4 regions of the Serratia sp. C2(1) genome follow, and region 2 is predicted to be linked to each of the others. Evidence: predicted binding sites of a transcription regulator. Region 2 holds the regulator's gene; each other region holds the start of a gene.
The links. Region 2 encodes PurR, which represses purine synthesis genes. Its sites were predicted from a motif close to CANGCAAACGTTTGCNTG; they were not measured.

Region 1 (4,838 bases), 120 kb from region 2:
TCGGCCAGCTGTTCCTGCGTCTCTTCAATGCGCTTGTTATTACTCATGGGCCGTCACCTCGATCGCCAGCTGCGGCGCGGTCAGCGCAATGAAATAGCGGCGCAGCAGGTTTTGCGCCACCAGCAGGCGATAACCGCTGCTGGCGCGGAAATCGCTGAGCGGCGTAAAGTCCTGCGCCAACGCCTGCACCGCACGTTCAACGGTGGCGCGTCGCCAGGGCTGCCCCACCAATTGCCGTTCACATAACAAGGCGCGTTTTGGCGTCGCGGCCATGCCGCCAAACGCCAGCCGGGCACTGCGAATAATGCCCTGTTCGATCCTCAGGTTAAAAGCGCCGCACACCGCCGAAATATCGTCCTCCAGCCGTTTGGAGACTTTCCAGGCGCGGAAATCTGCCGGAGCTACGGCAGGCAGCGCAATGCTTTCGATAAATTCCCCCGGTTGCAGCGCGGTCTGGCGATATCCCAGGAAGAAATCGTTCAATGGCAACTCGCGCCGCACATCGCCGCAGCGCAGATTCAGCATCGCATCCAGCGCCAGCAGCATGGGTGCACCGTCGCCAATCGGCGAGGCATTGGCGATATTGCCCCCCAGGGTGCCCTGGTTGCGGATCTGCTGCGAGGCAAAACGCGCCAACAACTCGCCGAAGGCCGGGTGATATTTTTCCAACAGCGGATACAGGTCGCTCAGCACCGCACCGGCACCGATCGTCAAGCGTTCGTCCTGCCAACTGACTTGCTTCAACGCCTCAATCTGCCCAATGGCAATCATCAGCGGTAAATCCTGGTGGCGCTGGGTGACTTCCAATGCCAGATCGGTGCCGCCGGCCAACAGCCTGGCCTGCGGGTGTTGTTGGTACAACGCAGCCAGTTCGTCGATCGTTTGTGGCATCAGGCAGCGTTTGCCCGCCGCTGCCAGCGGAGTCGCTGCGCGAATGGCTTGCAGGCGCTGCAACGTTTGCTGTTGCCCACGATCGAAACTGTCCTCGCCCTTGATGCCGCAGGCCTGCTGCGCCGCCGCCAGAATCGGCCGGTAGCCGGTACAGCGGCACAGGTTGCCCGCCAGCGCCTGCTGCGCCTGTTCACGCTGATACTCCCCACCGTTTTTTTGCAGGCAGAACATCGACATCACAAACCCCGGCGTGCAAAAGCCGCACTGCGAGCCGTGGCAATCGACCATCGCCTGCTGCACGCTGTGCAACTGGCCATGGTGTTTCAAATCCTCCACCGTGATCAGCTGTTTGCCGTGCAGCGCGCTGACGAACGTCAGGCAGGCGTTAACGCTGCGGTAACGCAACTGCCCGTCTTCCGGCTCCGCCAACACCACGGTGCAGGCACCGCAGTCACCGGAGGCGCAACCTTCTTTGGTACCGCAGCGGCCAAGGTTACGGCGCAGATAATTCAGTACCGTGGTGTTGGGGTCGAGCGCGCTTTCACTTTTCAACGTTTGATTAAGCAAGAACTGGATCATGCTGCCTCCTGATGCGCGGCCATGCGGTAAACCACTTTGCCGTCAACATAGGTGCGATAAACGTTGCGATCGTCCCCCAGCGTCATCAGCAAGAACAGCTGATCAGCCAGTTCGCGGCTGTTTTCATGACGCAGCTTCTGCAGCGGCGATACCGCCGGATCCAACACCACAAAATCCGCCTCTTTACCGACGCTGAAGTTGCCGATTTTATCGTCCAGCGCCAACGCGCGCGCGCCGCCCAAGGTGGCGTGATAGAAGGCTTCGCAGGCGGAAAGTTTATAGCCCTGCAACTGGCCGACCTTGTAAGCCTCGCCCAGCGTTTGCAGCATATTGAAGGTGGTGCCTGCGCCGACATCGGTGCCGATACCCAACTTCACCTGCTTCTGCCAGGCTTTTTGCAGGTTGAACAGTCCGCTGCCGAGGAACAGGTTGGAGGTCGGGCAGAACGCGATCGCCGAGCCGGTCTGGCACAGGCAATCCCACTCTTGCTCTTCCAGGTGCAGACAGTGGGCGAATACGCTTTTCTCGCCGGTCAGACCGTACTGATGATACACATCCAGATAGCTGCGGCTCTCCGGGAACAGCGCTTTCACCCAGGCCACCTCATCCAGATTTTCGCTCAGGTGAGTATGCAGCCAGGCGTCCGGAAACTCCTTGCGCAGCCGCTGCACCTGCGCCAACAGCGCTGGGGTGCTGGTGGGCGCGAAACGCGGCGTTATCGCATAGCCCAGACGTTGTTTGCCGTGCCAGCGCGCGATCAGCTCTCGCGTTTGCCGGTAACTTTGCTCCGGGGTTTCCAGCAGTTCGTCCGGTGCATGGCGGTCCATCATCACCTTACCGGCGATCAGGCGCATGTTCAGCGCCGCCGCCTGGCTGAACAGTGCTTCAACCGATTGCGGATGTACCGTGCCAAACACCAACGCCGTCGTGGTGCCGTTACTTAGCAGCTGTTGCAGGAAGAACGCCGACATCTTGCCGGCGTGCCGTTCGCAGCAGAACTGGCTTTCGGTCGGGAAAGTGTAGTGCTTCAACCACGCCAGCAGTTGATCGCCATAGGCACCGATCATTTCGGTTTGCGGATAGTGAATATGGGTGTCGATAAACCCCGGCACGATCAGTTTGTCGCGGTAATGCTTAACCTCGAAGCCCGACGGCAACAGCGGCTCGCCCTGCTGCCAACTGCCGAACCAGACAATGGCGCCTTCGTTTAGCAACAGTAATCCGTCGGGAATATGCCGCAGTTGCTCATTCAACTGCTGCGGGCTTTCCACACAGGCAGCGATATCGAAAAAGTTGCCACGAATAGCCGTGGTGAATTGCATGCTCATTTTGCCTTTCCTTTTTACCGACCCGCGCACAACCTCCGGTTATGGGGTTTCAGCCGGAGGAGATAGCGCGGTCTTTTTATTGATCGCAGGTGTTGATTAAAGGATAGCAAAGGGTGTGCCACATGCCCGACGCCCTAAAAAACAAACAACGAAAACAAATAGTTAAAAAAAATAATTTTATTTTCAATTAAAAATAAATAACGAAAAACACAAGCAACCGTTTGCCTTTAGGTTAAAAAAAACGAATGCACCAACGCTGAGCGTTGATGCACGATATCCGGGCCAGATTATTTTTTTTGATGTTATTTACAACCTTTTCATTCCTTATTTAATCATTCATATAAAAACAGTTTATTAAGGTGATAATGTCATATTATAAACTCATAAATATTAAAAATATTTATAGAACAGCATTGATCTATATCAATATGTGAGCCATTATCGTATGGCTTTATATTATTCGGCGATATTATATAAAGGCTGTAAAAACACGAACCAATTAGAGAAAAATTGAAATAGTCATTACAAAAAACCACCGCAATTAACGGAGGTTGAAATACTTTATATCTTACTTCTATGAATATAGCACCATAGCTCGTGGTCAGTTTTATACTGAACCGCCATTCTGTACCCATACATAAGGAAAAGTATTTATGCTTAGCCCTGTTATTTTACGTCAATATAAAAACAAAACCCGAGATTCCGCGTCACTGATGCCCGATATGTCAGGAAAAAATATCCTGATGGGGTTCTGGCACAACTGGGCCCCCGAGCCGGGGCAAGGTTATCAGGGCGGCATGTTCGCCGAGATGGCGCTGACCGACATTCCAGTGGAATACAACGTGGTAGCCGTGGCCTTTATGAAAGGCAGCGGTATCCCAACGTTCAGACCCTATCGCTATTCAGATGCGGAATTCAGACAACAAATCAATACCTTGAATGCACAAGGCCGCGCAGTGCTCATCTCCCTTGGCGGCGCTGACGCCCATATTGAGCTCTACGCCGGCCAAGAAGAGATGCTGGCCTATGAACTGATCAGACTGGTGGAAACCTACGGCTTCGACGGGCTGGATATTGACCTTGAACAATCGGCCATCACCTTCGCAGACAACCGCACGGTTATCCCCGCCGCGTTGCGCATGGTTAAACAACATTACGCTCTGGAAGGTAAAAACTTCATTATCAGCATGGCGCCGGAATTCCCTTACCTGCGTGAATCCGGCAGTTATCTCGCCTATCTTAAAGCGCTCGAAGATATTTACGATTTTATTGCGCCGCAATATTACAACCAGGGCGGAGATGGCGTTTGGGTCGATGAGTTAAATAAACTGGTTAAACAAGACGACGACGCCATGAAAGAGGATTTTCTTTATTACCTCACCGACAGTCTCACTCACGGCACCCGTGGTTTTACCCGCATTCCGGCAGATAAATTCATTATCGGCCTGCCCGCTAATATTGATGGTGCAGCTAATGGTTATGTCATTAATCCGCAGGACGCCATTAATGCGCTTGAACGCCTGGAGAAAGCAGGCAATCCGATCCGTGGCCTGATGACCTGGTCAGTCAGTTGGGATGACGGCGTGAACAAGTCCGGGCAGCCCTATGATTGGGAATTCGTCACGCGTTACGGCTTTTTGACCGGTGGCGGCAGCGGCGAGAAACCTTCTGCACCCGCCAACCTTATTGCCTCGGCGCAAACCCAGGACAGCATTACCCTATCCTGGAGCGCGTCCACCGGCACCTATCCCATCGCCTACTACTCCGTCTTGCGCGATAACCAGAAAATTGCCCAGCCAACGGCGACCCGTTTCGTCGACAGCGGATTGACGGCGGGTACCCAGTATCGATACACCGTCAGTGCCACCGATACCGAAGGCAATAGCTCTTCAAACAGTGCGCCGCTGTTGGCCGGCACACTGCCCGGCGCTGCACCACAATGGCGCACAGAGCAATGGTATAACCGTGGCGATCGCGTCAGCTATGCCGGCAATACCTATTTGTGCATTCAGGAACATACCTCTAACCGATTCTGGATCC
Region 2 (4,838 bases):
GAGGCAGCCCAGGGCAAACAACGCCAGGCCAATCAGCAGCACGGGTTTACGGCCCAAATTATCGGAGAGCGGCCCCCAGAGCAGTTGAGCAAAGGCAAAACCGGCCAGGAAAATGCTCAGGCTGGCGCTGATTGCGCCGGCGGAAATTTGCAGATCTTGCTGCATGACGCCAAAAGCGGGCAGATACATGTCGGTGGCCAGGTAACCCAGCATGCTCAGGCCGGCAAGATAGAACATAAAACCAAAGGAATTTCGCATGGTATTTCTCATTAATATTTTATTGTCGCAGGTTTTTAGCGCCGGCAAGTGTATCCGGCTGGATCTCTGCTTGTGAAACGGTAATATTTGCGAAGTGCTGTTAAAAAAATTGAAGGCAAAACCATGTGGTCTGAATATTCTCTTGATGTAGTGGACGCGGTCGCTCGCACCGGCAGCTTCAGTGCGGCGGCGCAGGAACTGCACCGGGTGCCTTCGGCAGTGAGCTATACCGTGCGGCAACTGGAGCAATGGTTGGCGGTGCCGCTATTTGAGCGGCGTCATCGTGATGTAGAACTGACACCGGCCGGCGTGCTGTTTATTCAGGAGGCGCGTGGTGTCATCAAAAAAATGCTCGACACTCGCAGGCAGTGCCAGCAGGTGGCCAATGGTTGGCGCGGCCAATTGAAAATTGCGGTGGATATCATCGTCAAGCCGCAGCGCAGCCGCCGGCTGGTATTGGATTTTTATCGTCATTTCCCCGATGTTGAGTTGCTGATCCAGCCGGAAGTATTTAACGGCGTGTGGGATGCGTTGGTGGACGGCCGCGCCGATATGGCGATCGGCGCTACGCGAGCGGTGCCTGTCGGCGGCGGTTTTGCCTTTCGTGACATGGGCGATATGCGCTGGTTGTGTGTCGCCGGCCCGCAGCATCCATTGGCGGCGTTGGATGGCCTGCTGAACGATGATCAGCTCCGGCCTTTCCCTTCCCTGTGTCTGGAGGATACCTCGCGCAATCTGCCCAAACGGGTTACCTGGACGCTGGATAACCAGCGGCGGTTGGTGGTGCCGGATTGGGCATCTGCGGTGGATTGCTTGTGCGCCGGTTTGTGCGTCGGCATGATGCCTGCGCATCAGGTGCTGCCGTTGGTGCAGCGCGGTGAGTTGGTGGCGCTGCAACTGCAACAGCCATTTCCCGCCAGCCCCTGCTGCCTGACCTGGCAGCAGAATACCCCATCGCCGGCGATGGCCTGGCTGCTGGACTACCTGGGGGACAGTGAAACCTTGAATCAGGAATGGCTGAGCGAAGTGACGCCGGAAACCGCCCAGGCTCCCGGCGACGGTGTGACTAGCGGCGGTAATCGATGAAGGGGCCGTCGGCGACCGAGCGGCGTTCAACCAGCTTAGGATGCACTTCAATGACCTGCGACTCTTCACGCTTGCTGATGATGCGATCCAGCAGCATGGTGAACGCCATCTCGCCCAAACGCTCTTTGGGCTGATGGATCGTCGTCAGCGCCGGGGTGAAATAGCGCGCGTTGCGCACGTTATCGTAGCCGATAACTGAAATATCCTGCGGTACGCGCAGCCCCAGCTCATCGGCGGCGCAGATAGCGCCCATCGCCATAATGTCGCCGCCGCAGAATACCGCCGTTGGACGTTGTTTCTGCGACAATATCTGATGCATGGCCTTGTAGCCGGATTCCGGTTCGAAGTCGCCCTGAACAATCCACTCGTCGCGCACCTCGATATTGGCTTCTTCCATGGCTTTCAAAAAGCCCTGATGGCGGCCGCCGCCGGTATTGCGCGCCAATTGGCCCGGAATGGCGCCAATATCGCGGTGCCCGCGCTCGATCAGATAGCGGCCGGCCAGATAACCGCCTTCGAAGGCGTTGTCGATAATGGTATCGGTAAAATCGCCGCGTGCTGCGCCCCAGTCCATGACCACCATCGGGATGTTACGGTAATCTTCCAGCATCCCCAGCAATTGATCCGGGTATTCAGAGCACATCACCAGCAGGCCATCGACGCGTTTTTGCGCCAGCATCGCCAGATAAGCGCGTTGCTTGTCCAGGTTGTTGTGCGAATTGCACAGGATCAGCGTATAGCCTTTGCTGTAGCAGCTGTTTTCCACCGCCTCGATCACTTCGGCGAAATAGGGCGCTTCGCTGGAGGTGGCCAGCAGACCAATAGATTTGGTGTGATTGACCTTCAGGCTGCGCGCCACGGCGCTGGGAGAATAGTGCAGCTCTTTGATCGCGGCCCCAACGGCCGCTTTGGTCTCTTCGGCGACGAAACGAGTCTTATTGATGACGTGCGAAACGGTGGTGGTGGAAACGCCAGCGCGTTTGGCCACATCTTTAATCGTTGCCATGTAAAGAATGACTCCTGAGCTCACATGTTGCAGCATGTAAGTGTGATGTTAATCGTTTGCCTGCGTAGATCCTTCTTCCAAATAAGCGAAACTGAGTTTTTAGTGTGTTGAAGTCGTCAGCGCTTGGTCAGGAGGGGCATTTTGCCGGTACGCAGTTGTGAACTGCGAATTTTGTCCCATATTGAGCCAAAGTGGAAGAGGTAATCAGTATTATAAACCGGGAAATGATAACAAGATTTTATTGCCTAACTGTGGGAAAATGGTTTGACGCATTAATTGTGTGCCTTTTATCCTTGGGAAAACCCGTCTGAAAAGGAGTTGTAATGGATACCGATCTGAAAATGTCACTGTTCACTACTGTGTGCGCGCTGGCCGTTATTATCGCTTTTAGCTTCACTGCGGCGTTGAACTGATCCCCGGTTGTAATACAGGCGCAGCCTGCTGCGCCTGTTCGCGTTTCCTGCCATTACGTCATATTTTTTCACAAGCACCCAACTACACCCATGCCTGGAAATTTTTCATGCGGTTGGCTAACGCGTTGTCAGAGCGCGGCGAAAGCACCGAAGGACAGAACGATTGCCGTAGCTTGCGTGGAGTGCGGCCGGGGGAGTACCAGCCGCGGGGGATATTATCGAATGGTTTTCGGCGTTACCACACGGCGTGCGCCAATGTAGTGGTTTTGCCAGTAGTCGTTGTCCAGTTGGCTGATACGGATTTCCTCGCCCGTACGCGGTGACTGAATGAATTTGCCGTTGCCCAGATAGACGCCGACATGATCGGCCACGCCGCGGTTGTTGATGCGGAAGAACACCAGGTCACCGCTTTCCAGCTCGTTTTTCTTGATCGGCGCTGCGTCGCGCAGGTGATACATCTCGTTGGCGGTGCGCGGCATCTTGATTTTCACGACGTCTTTATAGGCGTAATAAATCAGGCCGCTGCAGTCGAAACCGGTTCTTGGCGAAGTCCCGCCCCAGCGATAAGGTTTGCCCATTTGATCCATCAGCTTGGCCATGGCGGTTTGCTTGGCGTGCTGATAGCGCTTTTTGTGCGCCGGGCTGAGTTTCAGTGGCTTATCGTCACGTACCAATTTGGCGGTGGCCATACCGGCTTCCCGATGGCGGCCATAGCCTTTTTTGTAGCCCTTTTTAGGTGGGGTTACTTTGATTTTGGCTATTTTCTGGGTTGAGTGTTTCGATTTGGCGCTAACGATCTTTTTAGCGGTTTTTTCTGTTTTGGCTTTGGAAACCTTGGTAGTTTTTTGCGGTGCAGTAACTTTCACTTTTTTGCTGGTCTTTGCCGCTTTCTTTTTCTTGCGGTCATCCGGCCGAGCTTCATTAACGTGGCTCTTGCGCTGCTCGGCGGCAACACGTGCCTGTGGCGCAGCGTGCGCCAGATTTAAGAATAGCTGTGTAAACAACAGCACAAAAAGCGTAAGAATTAAACGCATGTCGACGTTACCAACCTTGGCCCCGGAACAGATATCGAAAGAATGACAGTATTCCCCAATTTCGCCATATAAAACAGCGAAGAACTCATAAATGATAATCCATATTGTGAGAAAACGTTAACGGCTTTTTTTTTGCTGAAAAATCAATCCATTGATGTATAAAAAATCACCTTTTGCCGCTGGCGGAATTATTAAAGGGCACTGAACGGCGGAAAAATATATTAGTGAAATGGTCGGATTAAAAATGTTATTCTGAGCGTATGTTTTAACCGGAATGGCCTTGCCGGTGAGACGCGATTGGCAACGGGGGAATGCCCTTGCAAAAGATGGCGTTTTCTTGCGACTGTTCCAGCCGCTACAATAGCCAGTGTGATGCATGTTGTAGCCATGAGATGTGGCTTGAGGAAGCAATAAATGACGACGATTGAAAAAATTCAACAGCAGATCGGTGAAAACCCTATTCTGCTGTACATGAAAGGTTCACCGAAACTGCCAAACTGCGGTTTCTCTGCGCAAGCGGTACAGGCGCTGTCTGCCTGTGGCGAACGCTTTGCCTACGTTGATATTCTGCAGAACCCGGATATCCGTTCCGAGTTGCCGAAATATGCCAACTGGCCGACTTTCCCGCAGTTGTGGGTAGACGGTGAGCTGGTCGGCGGCTGCGATATCATTATTGAAATGTATCAGCGCGGCGAACTGCAGCAGCTGATCAAAGAAACGGCAGAGAAGTATAAAGAGCAAGAAGACCAGCAGCCATAACGGCCCGGGTTTATTGCAAGAAGAGATCGGGCGGCGCCAGTGCAAACTGGGCCGCCCGATTTATTTGTAGCTTAGTCGATATTACCGATGGCCAGCGGCCATCCGCCAAGGCGTTTCCAGCGGTTAACCAGCTCGCAGAACAGTTGAGCGGTTTGTTCGGTGTCATACAGGGCCGAATGCGCCTGGGTGCTGTCGAACGGAATATCGGCGGCAATACAGGCTTTGGCCAATACGGTTTGCCCCAACACCAGCCCGCTCAGCGCTGCGGTGTCAAAGGTGGCG
Region 3 (4,838 bases), 1.8 Mb from region 2:
CACAGCTACCACAGCAACGACTCGGAGGAAGATCTGCGGTTAATGAGAGCGATTGAAAACGTGGTCGAGCGCTTCCAGCAGATTTCCGGCATGACCTTCAGCAGTAAAGAGGATTTGATCAGCCAGCTGTTCGCCCATCTGGCGCCTGCGGTCGAACGCTGTCGTTTTGACATCGGCATTGACAACATGTTGCTCGAGGAAGTGCTACGCATGTACCCGCGCCTGATGCGCACCACTCAGGAAGCGCTGGCGCCGCTCGAACAGGAATATGACATTCGTTTTTCCAGTGAGGAAGCGGGGTTGGTTGCCATCAGTTTCGGCGCCTGGCTGATGCAGGGTAACGCGCTGCAGGAAAAACAGGTGCTGTTGCTGACGCTGGACAATCCGCAATTGGAAGAGGAAGTGGAGTATCAGATCCGCGAATTAACGCTGTTGCCGTTGAACATCAAGTATCTGCCACTGCGCGATTACCTGCGCTCCGGCGCGCCGCAGGGTGTCACGCTGGTGATCAGCCCGTATGCGGCGGTGCACAGTGAACCGCAGCCGCCGCTGATTTATACCGAATTGCCGTTAGAACGCCAGCAGCGCAAAGCCATCCGCGCGCTGCTGGAAGCCTCTTAACGGCTGCCGCTGACCGCAACGGCCGGCGGGCGAATAAACAGCGCCGGCAACGCCACTGCCGCCATCACCCAGAATACCCCGCCCTGCAGATGTTCAAACAGGAAACCGGCAATCACCGTCATAATCGCAATACCGCCGCCCATCGCCAGCGCCGAGTAAATCGCCTGCAGCCGGATCACCTCCGGCCCTTTGCGCGCAGCGATAAAACGCATCGCCGCCAGATGGCAAACGGTAAAGGTGCCGCAATGCAGGATCTGGATCACCAACAGCCAACCCAGCTCGGTGCTGGAGGCCATCAGGCTCCAGCGCAGTACTCCGCAGCAGGCGGAAAGCAGCAGCAGATTGCGCGCATTCCAGCGGCGGAACAGGAAATTGCTGCTGGCGAAAACGATGACTTCTGCCACCACGCCCAGCGACCACAGATAACCGATCGTCGAAGCCGAGTAACCGGCCTCCTGCCAGTAGATGGAACCGAAGCTGTAATAGCCGGCGTGCGCGCCCTGCAGCAACGTGACGCACAACAGGAAACGCCAGACCGGCCCTTCCTTGAGCATTTCGCGCAGTGAGCGGTCTGGCTCGCTTTGAGTACGCGTCTCCCCCTGCGGCATCACGCTCGGTTTCAGCATCATGCCCAGCAGCATCGCCAGCACGCTGAGGATCAAGCTGTAAAGAATGGCGTTATGGCCCCAAACCGACACCATTTGCCCGGTCAGCGCCGAGCCGATCACAAACGCCAGCGAGCCCCACAGCCTGACACGCCCGTAATCCATGGTGATTTGTTTTTGCCAGGTGGCGGCCAGCGCGTCGGTCAACGGCACCAACGGCGAAAAGAACAGGTTGAAGCCGGCAATCACCAACATCAACCAACCCCAGCCATTACCGAAGCAGAACCCGACGGCGAAGGCCAGCGTCAGCAACGCCAGCAGGCGTAATGCCGTCACCAGATGGGAAGGATCTTTAACCCGGGGAGCAATCAGCAAACTGCCGAGGAAACGCGCGACCAGACCGGCACCGAGCAGAATACCTATGGTTTCAGGCGCGATGCCCTCGCCTTTCAGCCAAACGCCCCAAAACGGTAAGAAGATGCCATAAGAAAAGAAGTAGGTGAAATAACTGAGAGCGAGCCAACGCGTTGATTGCAGAACCATGATCCCTCCGGTGTGTAGGCGATACTTTGACAGAGCTCACACCCACGAGCAATGCTCATTCACGATCAAGGGAATAGAGTGATAAGCAGTTCACAGTTTGCCGGCAACAGGCATAAAAAAACCCGCCGAAGCGGGTTTTTAAAGAGAAAGCAGAATTATGCGTAGACCGGCAGGCGGGCGCAGATCTCCAGCACTTTCTTCTTGGTGCGTTCGATGGTGGCTTCATCGTTGATGTTGTCCAGCACGTCGCAGATCCAACCGGCCAACTCAGTCACTTCAGCGATTTTGAAGCCGCGGCGAGTCACAGCCGGCGTGCCGATACGAATGCCTGAGGTAACGAACGGGCTTTTCGGATCGTTTGGCACGCTGTTTTTGTTCACGGTGATGTTGGCGCGGCCCAGGGCAGCGTCAGCTTCTTTACCGGTCAGGTTTTTGTCAACCAGGTCCAGCAGGAACAGGTGGTTATGAGTACCGCCGGAAACCACGTTGTAACCGCGTTCCAGGAACACCTTCACCATCGCTTTGGCGTTATCGGCGACTTGCTGCTGGTAAGCCTTGAACGCTGGCTCCATCGCTTCTTTCAGCGCCACCGCTTTACCGGCGATCACGTGCATCAGCGGGCCGCCCTGGCCGCCAGGGAATACGGCGGAGTTCAGTTTCTTGTACAGCTCTTCGTCGCCGCCCTTCGCCAGGATCAGGCCACCGCGCGGGCCCGCCAGGGTTTTGTGGGTGGTGGTGGTGACGATGTGCGCATACGGCACCGGGTTCGGGTAAACCTCAGCGGCGACCAGGCCCGCAACGTGAGCCATGTCAACGAACAGGTAAGCGCCGATGCTGTCGGCGATTTCACGCATTTTTTTCCAGTTAACCAGACCGGAGAAGGCCGAGAAGCCGCCGATGATCATTTTGGGTTTGTGGGTCTGAGCCTGTTTGGCCAGATCGTCGTAGTCGATCTTGCCTTCCTTGTCGATGCCGTAAGGCACCACGTTGTACAGTTTGCCGGACAGGTTGACCGGGGAACCGTGGGTCAGGTGGCCGCCGTGCGCCAGGTTCATGCCCAGAATGGTGTCGCCCGGCTGCAGCAGCGCGGTGTAGACGGCGAAGTTAGCCTGGGAGCCGGAGTGCGGCTGCACGTTGGCGTAATCTGCGCCAAACAGCGCTTTGGCGCGGTCGATGGCCAGTTGCTCAACGATATCCACATATTCGCAGCCGCCGTAATAACGCTTGCCCGGATAGCCTTCAGCGTATTTGTTGGTCAACTGGGAACCCTGAGCCTGCATTACGCGCGGGCTGGTGTAGTTCTCAGACGCAATCAGTTCAATGTGCTCTTCCTGACGCACGACCTCTTGCTCCATTGCACGCCACAGTTCGGCATCATAATCGGCAATGTTCATTTCACGCTTTAACATCCGGCATCTCCTGACTTAAATCGGCTAACTAAAAAATCACCAAATAACTACCCGGTTGGGTTCTGGGCAACAGTGTAAACTGTTTTCCCCTACCGAGGATAGGTCTTGACAGAGGTTTTTACGCAAACGATTGGCATGACGCGCGGCAAGGCTTTGATCCTGTATATCACGCCATCCGGCAACGGACTTTTACTCATGCCGAGGATGCGGTTTTTTCATGTTCTGTGAGCGGGATCGTCGCTTAACATCTCCGCAACAAAAACAAGGGTATTTACAGCCCTGACGGAAATCGCTAATATTTGGGCAAACTTAAAGATGCATTTAATATGCAACATTTAAATATTCCAATAATTGAAGCTAAAGGAGCACTACCATGCTGGATAGCCAAACCATCGCCACCGTAAAATCCACGATTCCCCTGCTGGCTGCTACCGGGCCTAAACTGACCGCCCATTTCTACGATCGCATGTTCGAACACAATCCTGAGTTGAAAGATGTTTTCAACATGAATAACCAGCGCAACGGCGATCAACGCCAGGCGTTGTTCGATGCGATCTGTGCCTATGCCGCCAATATCGAAAACCTGGCGGCGCTGCTGCCGGCGGTAGAGCGTATTGCCCAAAAGCACACCAGCCTGAATATCCAGCCGGAGCAGTATCAAATTGTCGGCGGCCATCTGCTGGCGACGCTGGACGAAATGTTCAGCCCAGGCCAGGAAGTGCTGGATGCCTGGGGCAAGGCCTACGGCGTATTGGCGAACGTATTCATCCAGCGTGAAGGCCAGATTTATCAGGAAAGTGAAAACGCGAATGGCGGCTGGCGCGAACGGCGCGCTTTCCGCATTGTCAAAAAACAGCCGCAAAGCGACGTGATTTGCAGCTTCGTGCTGGCGCCGGTTGACGGCGGCCGCGTGATTGACTTCAAGCCGGGGCAATATCTGGCGGTCTATATCAATGACGACAGCATGGAAAATCAGGAAATCCGCCAATACTCACTGACCACCGCGCCTAACGGCGAATACTACCGCATCGCGGTGAAGCGTGAAGATCAAGGTAAGGTCTCGAATTTCCTGCATCAACAGGCCAAAGAGGGCGATGTGCTTTATCTGGCACCGCCGCACGGGGATTTCTTCCTTGACGTGCAGCCAACCACCCCGGTAGCGCTGATTTCCGCCGGCGTGGGCCAAACGCCCATGCTCGGTATGCTCAATACCCTGCACGACAATCAACATCTGGCGGACGTACACTGGTTGCACGCGGCGGAAAACGGCGGCGTTCATGCCTTCGCAGATGAAGTGGCGAGTATCGCCGGCCGCATGCCAAACCTGAGCCGTCACGTCTGGTACCGCGAGCCGGGCACCGACGACGTGGAAGGCCGCGATTATCAGAGCCGCGGCTTGATGAACCTTAGCGTACTGCGCGAAACGCTCGACAATCCACAGATGCATTACTACTTCTGCGGCCCGGTCCCCTTTATGCAGCATGTCGGCAAACAGCTGCTGGACATGGGCGTGAACGCCGAGAACATCCACTACGAATGCTTCGGCCCGCATAAGGTACTCTAATCAAACGGGGCGCGGTCTGTGAACAGCACCGCGCCCCGCCGTTATTTCTCCGCCAGCTTACGCGCCTCCTGCACCTGCTGCGCCGTTACCGCCCCA
Region 4 (4,838 bases), 720 kb from region 2:
GGTAAATCGCTAAAACTAAAAAACCCGCTGACAAGGCGGGTTTTTTAGTTTTCAGGCAGGCGATAGCCTGAAAGCAGTGGCGTTACTGCGGTTCGCTGTAGCTGATTTCACCCGCGTTGCAGTCAAGGGTCACGTTATAGGTTTTATCCTGCTTGGTACCCCGTACCCTCAACGGCACCTGCCAGATCGCGTCCTTGCCGGTGATGGCTTCCGGGCTGATCCAGGCTATCGGGGTGGCCGTACCCAGCAACTTTTTATCCGATGCCCAGCGCGTGATGCGGTTCTGCAGATAATCGCGTTTTACCTGAGCGGCGACGTCTACCGGTTGCAGGCCGCTACATTGCGCCACTTTGGCCGTGCGCTGCTCCTGTGCCTGTACCGTCGTTGTCAAACCTGCCATGGTCAGCAGCGCTACGGCCACACTCAGTCCCGTTCTTTTCATATGCCCTCCTGTGTGATTAACACTATCCATGGGCATTTGCCTCCTGGCTCACAACAGGTCTGGCAAAGGATCAGCGTTTTACAAAGCTGATGACAAACAGCTCATCCAACCCCGGATAGATTTCCTTGATCACCTGCTTCAGCTCGCTGAGCGACATATTTTCCTGTTTGGCATGCTGTTCGGTTAGCGCATCCAGGTGAACCGGCGTGACTGACAGCACTTCAATAAAGCAGAAAAATACGCCATCTTCATTACGGCTAACGCGCAATACCTCACCGGGCTGAAAGTGGGATTCACTGGCGTCCCGGAGAGTAATCGTCTTGAGCCCGGCCAAAATGTCTTGCTCAAAGCGACTGAAGAAAGTTATTTCACGGGTCATTCTAGATCCTTTTTCATCACATTGCCGCAACATAAGTCATTATGCCGCCTGCTTTTCTGACGCAGATCCCTCTTTTGAGGTAGCGACGGATTTTTCCGTTTTCTCTTTGGCCGGTTTCTTCGGTGCTTCCGCCGGCGCGGCGCCACGCAGAATCTGCCCCAGCGCGTCTTTATGCTCCGCCAGGAAGAAGCTCAGCCCTTCACGCTGCTCGTCATCCAGGTTCAAAGGCGCCTGCTGCAGCCATTCACCGAGGCTGTCCGCCAGATCCAGCATTTTGTCGTAAGCATCGGCTTCTTTCTTGGTTGCGAAAGTCATCTTTTCCTCACCGTTTCTCACCACCACATATTTTACTTCAACGGCCATGTGTGCATTCCTCAAAGGTTAGAATACTGTATTTTTATACAGTATAAGGTGATTTTACGCAGGGATGCAAGGCGCACCCCTGACGCGAATTATTTCAACAACCGCACCTTGCAGTTCTTGCCTTTGATTTTGCCCTGCTGAAGCTGTTGCAGCGCCCTGCGAGCACTGGCCTTGCGGATCGCCACATAGGCGTGTACCGGGAACATGTCGATTTTCCCCACTTCAGCGGCCGTCAACCCGGCGTCGCCGGTCAAGGCACCGAGAATGTCGCCAGGGCGAATTTTGGCTTTGCGCCCGCCGTCGATGCACAGGGTGACCATTTCGGCCTCCAGCGTGGTATTGGAAGCACCGCTCAATTCAGACACCGGCGCCCAGGTGACCGCCTTGCGCTGGTACTCCTCGACCGCATGCGCACGCTCCATCTCCTGCGGCGTACACAGGGTGATCGCCAGGCCGTTCAGGCCCGCGCGGCCAGTACGGCCAATACGGTGTACGTGTACTTCCGGATCAAATGCCAGCTCATAGTTGACGACCAGCTCCAGCTCTTTGATATCCAGCCCACGAGCGGCTACGTCGGTCGCTACCAGCACCCGGCAACTGCGGTTGGCAAAACGCACCAGCACCTGATCGCGATCGCGCTGTTCCAAATCGCCATGCAGCGCCGATACGCTGATACCACGGGCTTCCAGCGCTTCATATACGCTCTGGCAATCGCGCTTGGTGTTGCAGAACACCACGCAGGAAGAAGGCTGATAATGACGAATGGCGGACACCAGCACCGCCGGGCGCTGATCGCGGGTAGTCTCGTAAAAGCGTTGTTCAATGGAGGTCTGATCGTCGCCATCGTCCACTTCCACATTCAACGGCTCACGCTGCACGCGGGCGCTGATACGCTCAATACCGCTCGGATAGGTCGCCGAGAACAACAGAGTCTGGCGCTGCGGCGGGGTGTAACTGATCACGTCGTCGATGTCATCGGCAAAGCCCATGTCCAGCATGCGATCGGCTTCATCCAACACCAGCACTTTCAATTCATCCAGCACCAGCGTTTTCTTGCGCAAATGCTCCTGAAGACGCCCCGGCGTGCCCACCACGATATGCGGCGCATGCACCAGCGAATCAAGCTGTGGCCCCATTGGCTGGCCGCCGCACAGGGTAAGGATTTTGATGTTCTGGGTGAAACGCGCCAGCCGGCGCAACTCTTTGCTTACCTGGTCAGCCAGTTCGCGTGTCGGGCACAAGATCAACGCCTGTGTCGCCACCTGGGAAACATTGATTTTGTCCAGCAGGCCGATACCGAACGCCGCCGTTTTACCGCTGCCGGTTTTTGCTTTGGCACGAACGTCCTGCCCTTTCAGGATGGCGGGCAACGCGGCGGCCTGCACCGGCGTCATTTCGGCGTACCCCAGTTCGTTGAGGTTGGCCAACTGTTCGGCTGGCAGCGGCAGGGAAGAAAAAGATACTGTGCTCACGGCGATAACTCTTATATGGCAAATGGAATGGCGGCGCACCCACGGGTTGGCGCCGAATCAGCCGCAGATGATAACAGAGATAGTAGGGTTTACGGATTTCACGCATAAAAAAAGCCGCCGGGCAGGTTTTTTGGGCAATAACGTCGCCCTCCGTCTCCCCTCCTGCATGCGCAAACGTTTTCGTATATACTGCACACCCATTATCAGACCGCGTTAAATCCACAGATCCAGGTACGAGACTATGTTAACTATTGGAACCGCCCTGCGCCCGTCAGCCACCCGCGTCATGCTGCTCGGCTCCGGCGAATTGGGTAAAGAAGTTGCCATCGAATGCCAGCGTTTAGGACTGGAAGTGATTGCCGTAGACCGCTATGCGGACGCCCCGGCCATGCACGTGGCGCACCGCAGCCACGTCATCAATATGCTGGACGGCAACGCGCTGAAAGCCCTGATTGAACAGGAACGCCCCGATTACATCGTGCCGGAGATCGAAGCCATCGCCACCAGCATGCTGGTTGAATTGGAGCAACAAGGACACCGCGTAGTGCCCTGTGCCAAAGCGACTCGCCTGACCATGAACCGTGAAGGTATCCGCCGTCTGGCCGCTGAAACCCTGGGCCTACCGACCTCCAGCTACCGCTTTGCCGACGGCGAAGAAGCCTTCCGGCAGGCCGTCGCCGAAATTGGCTATCCGTGTATTATCAAACCGGTCATGAGTTCCTCCGGTAAGGGCCAGAGCCTAATCCGCAGCCCGGAGCAGTTGAAAACCGCCTGGGATTATGCCCAACAGGGCGGCCGCGCCGGCGGCGGGCGAGTGATTGTCGAAGGGCTGGTGAAGTTTGATTTTGAAATTACCCTGTTGACCATCAGTGCGATCGACGGTGTCCATTTCTGTGCGCCAATAGGCCACCGCCAGGAGGACGGAGATTATCGTGAATCGTGGCAACCGCAACGGATGAGCGAGCTGGCATTGAACCGTGCGCAGGAGATTGCGCAAAACGTGGTGCAGGCGTTAGGCGGATTCGGTCTGTTCGGCGTTGAATTGTTCGTCTGCGGCGATGAAGTGATCTTCAGCGAGGTGTCACCGCGCCCGCACGATACCGGCATGGTGACGTTGATCTCGCAGGATCTGTCCGAATTCGCCCTGCACGTTCGCGCCTTCCTTGGTCTGCCCATTGGCGCTATTCGTCAGTTCGGCCCTTCGGCCTCGGCGGTGATCCTGCCACAGATGACCAGCAGCGATCTGCGCTTCAGCGGTTTGGATCGCGCACTGACCGGCTACAATCAGCTGCGTTTGTTCGGCAAGCCGGAAATTAACGGGCAACGCAGGATGGGTGTGGCACTGGCAACGGCGGAAAATGTAGAGCATGCAGTGGCGCTAGCCAAGCAGGCTGCCGCCGCGGTAGTGATTGAGGGGTAAACGTTGGGGCCGGCTTGCCGGCCCCTGCTACATCAATAGTTTTCGTCTTCTTCCGAATCGTCGTCAGCCTGCTCGTCCGGCCTTTCCTGATAATCTTCGTCTTCGTCTTCGTCATCAAACAGAACGCTAACCTGGTCGCCCTGGTGTTTTTCGCGGATTTCCTGCGCGACGCGCGCGATGGCTTCACCACTGCTCATGCCTTGTCCCATCAACAGATGGATACGGTCCGCAGCTTCCTGCTGCTCTTGGTGACTCAATGACGGCATACCTGCAAGCATGTGTTTCTCTCCGGCAAAATGGAGGGGGATTATACGCCTTAAACCGGCGGATCCCAACGCCTGTTATTCGGCGGCGGGCTGCGAGCAATGATCGCCGCCTTGCCACTGTTTCAGGCGATGCAACCACAACATAACGTGCCAGTTCTGCTTGAGACCGCGCGCGTTAGCCGCCATGGTTCGATCAATGCCACGCTGATAAAACTCCTCGGTGATTCGGCACTGCGCCGCCAGTTCAGGCTCCCGACGAATACTGTGGCAAATACCCAACGCCTCGCGGGCAATCTGCCAGTGAAACGCCGGCCGAATAACCATTTTTCCGGCATAACGTTGGTTAAGCACCACCAGCATTTCCACTATTTTCATATAGTGCCGCTGGTATTCCACGTTCGCCTTGCCGGTGCGGCGGCGATTGCTGATGGATTGATCGTGCACCCGTTGCCGATACAAGGCTTTGCTGAGGTACTTGACCCGTTGCGCATTAAAC

Region 1: the regulator PurR is predicted to act here: its motif matches at 3,009-3,026, upstream of guaD (guanine deaminase).
Region 3: the regulator PurR is predicted to act here: its motif matches at 3,298-3,315, upstream of glyA (serine hydroxymethyltransferase).
Region 4: the regulator PurR is predicted to act here: its motif matches at 2,824-2,841, upstream of purT (formate-dependent phosphoribosylglycinamide formyltransferase).

Annotation. Positions count from the first base shown of each region.
Region 1 is NZ_JAZFBA010000001.1:1,752,966-1,757,803, forward strand. Features, by position in the region: gene xdhB (xanthine dehydrogenase molybdopterin binding subunit) at 1-47, opposite strand, end outside; gene xdhA (xanthine dehydrogenase small subunit) at 40-1,470, opposite strand; gene guaD (guanine deaminase) at 1,467-2,798, opposite strand; gene V2S86_RS08120 (fibronectin type III domain-containing protein) at 3,452-4,838, shown strand, end outside.
Region 2 is NZ_JAZFBA010000001.1:1,872,623-1,877,460, reverse strand. Features, by position in the region: gene punC (purine nucleoside transporter PunC) at 1-258, opposite strand, end outside; gene punR (DNA-binding transcriptional activator PunR) at 382-1,344, shown strand; gene purR (HTH-type transcriptional repressor PurR) at 1,325-2,350, opposite strand; gene cydH (cytochrome bd-I oxidase subunit CydH) at 2,674-2,763, shown strand; gene V2S86_RS08690 (C40 family peptidase) at 2,979-3,797, opposite strand; gene V2S86_RS08685 (Grx4 family monothiol glutaredoxin) at 4,212-4,556, shown strand; gene rnt (ribonuclease T) at 4,628-4,838, opposite strand, start outside.
Region 3 is NZ_JAZFBA010000001.1:119,928-124,765, reverse strand. Features, by position in the region: gene csiE (stationary phase inducible protein CsiE) at 1-621, shown strand, start outside; gene V2S86_RS00625 (3-phenylpropionate MFS transporter) at 618-1,769, opposite strand; gene glyA (serine hydroxymethyltransferase) at 1,925-3,178, opposite strand; gene hmpA (NO-inducible flavohemoprotein) at 3,552-4,742, shown strand; gene V2S86_RS00610 (c-type cytochrome) at 4,784-4,838, opposite strand, start outside.
Region 4 is NZ_JAZFBA010000001.1:1,152,573-1,157,410, reverse strand. Features, by position in the region: gene yebF (protein YebF) at 83-442, opposite strand; gene yqfB (N(4)-acetylcytidine aminohydrolase) at 513-821, opposite strand; gene V2S86_RS05340 (YebG family protein) at 861-1,184, opposite strand; gene dbpA (ATP-dependent RNA helicase DbpA) at 1,274-2,656, opposite strand; gene purT (formate-dependent phosphoribosylglycinamide formyltransferase) at 2,898-4,076, shown strand; gene V2S86_RS05325 (YoaH family protein) at 4,109-4,354, opposite strand; gene V2S86_RS05320 (glycosyltransferase) at 4,418-4,838, opposite strand, start outside.